Regions from separate parts of the Lentilactobacillus curieae genome, predicted to be linked through region 2. Evidence: predicted binding sites of a transcription regulator. Region 2 holds the regulator's gene; each other region holds the start of a gene.
The links. The regulator CtsR, encoded in region 2, represses protease genes until heat stress. The targets are predictions, from matches to a motif close to TTGGTCAAAAAAGGTCAAANA.

Region 1 (2,201 bases), 300 kb from region 2:
CCGCGATCAATATACTCTTCAATGTTCTGGTGCTGATTTTTTGCTCTCTGGTAGAACATTTCAAGTTCATCCACATCTTTCACAGCCAACGCAAAATGATCGATACTGCCCCTACCAAACCGAGATTTATCCTCTGTTTCAGTCTTAAAAAGTTTAATACTTTGGTTATCTTCTAATTCAACAACATTATCATTTACATTTAGCCCTAACCATTCATGAAAAAAATCCGCAGTTTTGTCGGGATCAGGAATGTGCAAATCAGTTCCCAAAAGCTTGGTTACCTGAAATTCTGCGGGAATACCATTTTCAGGAACTACTTGATAACCCACCAATTTCAACTTACTAGTAACTAGTTCAACGGGAATCTCTTCTGGGTCATCAAACATCAACCCAGTTGCCGTCTCAGTTACTTTAAGCCCCTCAGATGACAATCTTTCCTTCCAAAAATCAACGCTACCTTCGGGGATAGATAACCGGAATCCATTAAAAAAGTGCTTAGCGTCAGTCCTTTGGCCTAATAAAGGCAGCGCAAAGAAAGTCACTACACTGCCAGGAGTTCCTAAATAGTCACCGTAAAACAGATGACGAACCTTGATGTTCTCTTGATTAACTGTATTTTTTATCAAACGCAATCCCATGACCCTAGTATAAAAATCAATATTTTGTTTTGCGTCTTTGGTTAGTAAAGAAATGTGATGAGTTTGCATAATTCGACCTCCATTCATTGCCATGAGTATACCATTTTTGTGGTAAAATTACGGTCATAAAGGTTTGCTACTATTGGTTTATAGTCATTGATCAAAGTTTGAGCCAAACTATTTGACCTTTTTTGACCAATACAGTAAACTTATAATCGTGAACTTGGTAGAAGCCATCTATCACAATAGAAAAAAAGGAGGCATTCTCAATGAACTTAGTGCCAACCGTTATTGAACAATCATCAAACGGAGAACGCGCCTATGATATCTACTCTCGTTTATTAAAGGATAGAATCATCATGTTATCGGGTGAAATTAACGATGATATGGCAAACGCGATCATTGCGCAACTATTATTCTTAGATGCTCAAGACTCTGAAAAAGATATTTACCTTTACATCAACTCTCCAGGTGGTGTAATCACATCTGGAATGGCTATCTATGACACAATGAACTTCATCAAAGCTGACGTTCAAACAATCGTTATGGGTATGGCCGCATCAATGGCCTCTGTATTGGCTTCATCAGGAACTAAGGGTAAGCGTTTTGCATTGCCTCACTCTCAAGTCCTTATTCACCAACCACTTGGTGGTGCTCAAGGTCAACAGACTGAGATTGAAATTGCTGCTGAAGAAATTCTCAAGGCTCGTAAGATGATCAACCAACTTTTGGCTGACAATTCTGGCCAATCAATTGAGCAAATTAATAAAGACACTGATCGTGACCATTACTTAACAGCGCAACAAGCCGTTGATTATGGTTTGCTTGATGGCATTATGAAGTCAAGTAACGAACAAAAGTAGTCTAAACAAAAAACCGTGAACAAAAATGTTCACGGTTTTTTTAATACATATTTTTATGCAGTTTCTTCTGAACCTAATTTCTCAGCAAACTCATTAATTTTTCTAAGTCGATGATTAACTCCAGACTTTGATATTGGGCCACCGGGAACCATTTCGCCTAATTCCTTTAAGCTCACTTCCGGATGGTTTAATCGAGTCTGGGCAATTTGTGCCAGCTTGTCAGGCAGTTGGTTTAACCCTACTGTGTCATCAATCAACTTGATGTTTTCAATTTGTCGACTGGCAGCACTTGCTACCTTGTTCATATTGGCATTTTCGCAGTTTACCAAACGATTAACTGAGTTTCTCATATCGCGAACAATTCGAATGTCTTCAAATTTAAGCATGGAACTAGTTGCTCCAATTAGCTGAAGAAAATCAGCAATTTTTTCAGCTTCCTTAATGTAGGTAATATACCCACTCCGGCGCTTAGTTGTTCGGGCTGGTAAATTATACCCTTGCATCATTTCTGCAATCATATCGTTATGATTTTCATACAGTGAGTAGATTTCCAGATGATATCTGGAGGTTTCGGGGTTGTTAACAGATCCTCCGGCCAAAAAAGCCCCTCTTAAATAAGAACGAATTTGAGAATCCTTTTTAAGCAACTCAATCGGAACGCGATCAACAATCTGGACACCGTCAAAGATTTTAAGGTCAT
Region 2 (2,201 bases):
TTACCAACGCCTGGCTCACCAATCAATACAGGATTATTTTTAGTTCTACGAGCCAAAATCTGAATAACCCGCTTAACTTCTAAATCACGGCCAATAGTTGGATCGAGTTTGTCCTCACGCGCTAATTCAGTTAAATCACGCGCAAGTGAATCAATTGTAGGTGTTGCAGAATCACTTTGTTTTTGTTGGTTTTGACCTCTACGTTTTGGTCCGTTGTTAGTTGCCATTGAGCCACCACTAACCCCCATCTTCCGCAGGGTAACCTTTCTGATTTGAGCTAAGTCGAGTCCAAGATTAATTAAAATCCGTGAAGAGAGTGCTTCATCGTCAGTTAACAGTGCTAGTAAAATATGCTCAGTTCCAACTTTAGGAACACCATTCTTCTTAGCAAAATCGCCAGCCTGAGCCAACACCTCTTTTGCCTTTGGAGAGTATGGTAAATAATCATTCGAATCTAAGTCTTTTAAAGTACCATATCCGGCAAATCGTTCAACTTCTTCAATAATATCTTCAGAAGTTACCGAAAACTGTGAAAGTGCCTTGTAAGCAATCCCGTTTGTTTCGATAAGTAGCCCGAGCAACAAGTGTTCAGTACCAATTGCTTGGTGTTTAAAACGCTTAGCCTGCCGTTGAGCTATAGAAAGAACGTTCTTTGCGCTTGGTGTGAATAAATTATCCATATATACCCTCGCTTCCTAGCGGTCATACTTCAACCGGTTCAAAATAGAAATCATAATGTTAGCCCGAAGTATAGCCGTTAATTCATTATTGTTCAAATCAATTGCACTCTTATCAATCGCAGATAGTATAATGCTTGCCTCTCTTCGATTAATTAATTCATTATTATATAACGTTGAGACGATTGTTTCACTATCTCTTTTCGAAATTTCGTTACCAATTGCCGCAATCAATGAATCTAATATATCAATATCGTCTAGCAGATGCACTTTTTCAATCCGAATGTATCCTCCGCCACCACGCTTACTTTCCACAATATACCCATTTTGAATGGTAAAACGTGTGTTGATCACATAGTTTATCTGGGAAGGAACCACGTCAAATAAACCGGCAATTTCTGAACGACGAATCTTAACAGTTTCGTTTTCCGCTAGAATTTTCTTTAAATACTTTTCAATTAAATCTGAAATATTTTCGTCAGCCATATAATCACCCAATCCTTGACTAATCCTGACTATTATTATACGAATCCACCATTAAATTGCAATTAATATCTCTTGATACAAAAAAATCGGGAAAACAAGATTTGAACTTGCGACCCCTACGTCCCGAACGTAGTGCTCTACCAAGCTGAGCTACTTCCCGATAATGTGCATATTTAATTACTATCTATATAATATAGCACAAATGTTAATAACTAAAACAAGGTCAGACAAGGCTAAACAATCGTGGATAAGAAAAGGACATGAATTAACTAATTCATGTCCAACGATCTTGGTGACGCTATGTAATTGACTATCGGGAAGACAGGATTCGAACCTGCGACCCCCTGGTCCCAAACCAGGTGCTCTACCAAGCTGAGCTACTTCCCGAAATATACCGATAAAACGGCATAAAAAATGCACCCAGTAGGAGTCGAACCTACAACCTTCTGATTCGTAGTCAGACACTCTATCCAGTTGCGCTATGGGTGCAAAATAAATATTAAGTTGTAACGAGTAACACTTGCTACTCCCATCCGAAGATGGAAGCGGAAGACGGGATTCGAACCCGCGACCCCCACCATGGCAAGGTGATGTTCTACCACTGAACTACTTCCGCAAAAGTGCCGACTAGACGATTCGAACGCCCGACCTCTTCATTACTAGTGAAGCGCTCTAACCAACTGAGCTAAGTCGGCATATTGGAACAACTGCGGGCGAAGGGATTCGAACCCCCACGTCAATAGACACTAGAACCTAAATCTAGCGCGTCTGCCAGTTCCGCCACGCCCGCAAAACTTCGAAAAACTGGCGATGAGCCGTGGCAGTCTCGAACTGCCGACCCTCTGATTAAAAGTCAGATGCTCTACCAACTGAGCTAACGGCTCATATGGAGGATACAGGGATCGAACCTGTGACCTCCTGCTTGTAAGGCAGATGCTCTCCCAGCTGAGCTAATCCTCCATGGTACATTTAGAAATGGATGATAGAGACATCCTCAATGCAACTATTACATTGTATCATCGCCACCAGACCGCGTCA
Region 3 (2,201 bases), 100 kb from region 2:
CAGTGACACGCCAAGAAGGTGACTCATAACTCGTTTAACAACATCACGCACATCATCAGCTCTTTGCTGCATATACGTGTCAGCCAAAGAATTAAACTTTTCAATGTACTGGTTAGTGATGGTGTCCAAGGCGTACTCAGCGTTTACCTGATTTTCAGAAATAATCTGGTTAACCTGATCGAAAAATTCTGGATCAGATAAAATCTCTATATGTGCATTAAAGACCTCAGCTGCATGTCTACCGAGGTCTTTTTGGGTTCTTTGATGTATTGTAAATAACTCATCTTTTGAAAGTCGAACTGCCTGTTGTAAGCGGGCAACTTCGTCTTCAGAATTATTTACAGTATGTTTCGTAAATGAAAGATCAGGTTCGGCTAGGAGAAACGCTTTTTCAATTGCAATTCCATCACTAGCAGCAATTCCCTTGAACTTTTTCATTTTTTATTCTGTTAATCCTTCTTGTTTCATAGTATCTGTAATAGCTTCAATGGCTTGCTTTTCGTCATCGCCATCTGCAGTAATGGTAACTGATGCACTTTGACCAACTCCGAGTGACATAACACCCATAATTGACTTCAAGTTAACTGACTTTTCTTGATATTCAAGTGTAATGTCTGAGTTAAATTTGCTTGCTGTTTGAACAAGAAGAGTAGCTGGACGAGCGTGAATTCCAGTCTCAGCAGTAATGTTATATTCGTGTTTTTCCATTGTTATCATTCTCCTCTGAGTTTATTTGGCTTAAGCCTAGTTAAGTCAAAATTCATCTTTACCTATTTAGAATATCAATTAATAAACTAAAACACAAGTTTAAATGAACCGCTTACAGACTTTTTTCATTCTTTTTGATCTTTTTCAAAGGTATAGACGACGGTTCCGCCTTTTTGAGCTGCCCCAACAACCCGTTTTCTAGCATCAAAATCCATGAATGCTTCTTGAAATACCATAAAGTCATTCGGCTGAACTGTAAGTTCGTTGAGTTCTCCATCCTTTAATTTTTGTAATTGATCAGTAAAATCAGTCTTATCCATAAAGTCACCCCAAACATTAGTCATATTACTTGATTCTCTTATTGGATATTGTATAATAATTTTCGAAGGTCAAAGTTGGTCAGTGATTTTTTGACCAACACCTTTATTCCTAATTTTAAAGGAGGAAAGCAATTAATGCTATGCCAAAATTGCCATCAAAATGAAGCAACTATCCATTTATATACGAATGTAAATGGTTCAAAGCAAACAATTAACCTTTGCCAAAATTGCTATCAACTCCTGACTAACAGACAAAGAAACCAGGGAGGTGCTCAGGATATGGCACAAGATCCATTTGGATTTGGTGGATTGGATGACATTTTCCGCGCTATGCAAGGCGGAAATCCAGAGTTCAACAACCCACAATCATCAATTCCTCCTACCCAACCGCAAGGCCCCACTAATAACGGCGGTCAAAACGGTCGTTCAGGTAACGGGAACTCATTATTAGGCCAGTACGGTATCAATATGACCCAACTAGCTAAGGATGGGAAAATCGATCCAGTTATTGGTCGTGACAGCGAAATTAGCCGTGTGGTTGAAATTTTAAACCGTCGGACCAAAAATAACCCAGTTTTAATTGGTGAAGCTGGTGTTGGTAAAACTGCCGTTGTTGAAGGATTAGCACAACAAATCGTTTCTGGCGATGTTCCTGCAAAACTTCAAAATAAGCAAGTAATCAGACTAGATGTTGTTTCTCTTGTTCAAGGAACCGGTATTCGAGGCCAATTCGAACAAAGAATGCAACAATTGATTAAAGAGGTTCAAGATAATCCTGACATTATCTTATTTATTGATGAAATTCACGAAATCGTGGGTGCTGGTAACGCTGAAGGCGGAATGGACGCCGGAAATGTTTTAAAACCTGCACTTGCTCGTGGTGAGTTCCAATTGATTGGTGCCACTACCTTGAAGGAATATCGTGACATTGAAAAAGACTCAGCGTTAGCTCGTCGTTTGCAACCAGTCACTGTTAATGAACCTTCACCAGAGGAATCAGTCAAGATCCTGCAAGGGATTCAAAAGCGCTACGAAGATTATCACCATGTTAAGTATTCTGATGATGCTATCAAGGCAGCTGTTGAATTGTCAGACCGCTACATTCAAGATCGTTTCTTGCCAGATAAAGCAATTGACTTTTTGGATGAGGCCGGCTCACGCAAGAATTTAACC

Region 1: the regulator CtsR is predicted to act here: its motif matches at 817-837, upstream of clpP (ATP-dependent Clp endopeptidase proteolytic subunit ClpP).
Region 3: the regulator CtsR is predicted to act here: its motif matches at 1,094-1,114, upstream of PL11_RS07000 (ATP-dependent Clp protease ATP-binding subunit).

The regions. Positions count from the first base shown of each region.
Region 1 is NZ_CP018906.1:1,651,662-1,653,862, reverse strand. It holds gene PL11_RS07995 (VOC family protein) at 1-710, opposite strand, end outside; gene clpP (ATP-dependent Clp endopeptidase proteolytic subunit ClpP) at 884-1,501, shown strand; gene whiA (DNA-binding protein WhiA) at 1,555-2,201, opposite strand, start outside.
Region 2 is NZ_CP018906.1:1,348,238-1,350,438, reverse strand. It holds gene PL11_RS06460 (ATP-dependent Clp protease ATP-binding subunit) at 1-680, opposite strand, end outside; gene PL11_RS06455 (CtsR family transcriptional regulator) at 696-1,163, opposite strand; tRNA gene PL11_RS06450 (tRNA-Pro) at 1,250-1,323, opposite strand; tRNA gene PL11_RS06445 (tRNA-Pro) at 1,477-1,550, opposite strand; tRNA gene PL11_RS06440 (tRNA-Arg) at 1,579-1,652, opposite strand; tRNA gene PL11_RS06435 (tRNA-Gly) at 1,708-1,779, opposite strand; tRNA gene PL11_RS06430 (tRNA-Thr) at 1,785-1,858, opposite strand; tRNA gene PL11_RS06425 (tRNA-Leu) at 1,872-1,953, opposite strand; tRNA gene PL11_RS06420 (tRNA-Lys) at 1,975-2,047, opposite strand; tRNA gene PL11_RS06415 (tRNA-Val) at 2,051-2,123, opposite strand.
Region 3 is NZ_CP018906.1:1,451,211-1,453,411, reverse strand. It holds gene ptsP (phosphoenolpyruvate--protein phosphotransferase) at 1-438, opposite strand, end outside; gene PL11_RS07010 (phosphocarrier protein HPr) at 442-708, opposite strand; gene PL11_RS07005 (hypothetical protein) at 834-1,052, opposite strand; gene PL11_RS07000 (ATP-dependent Clp protease ATP-binding subunit) at 1,164-2,201, shown strand, end outside.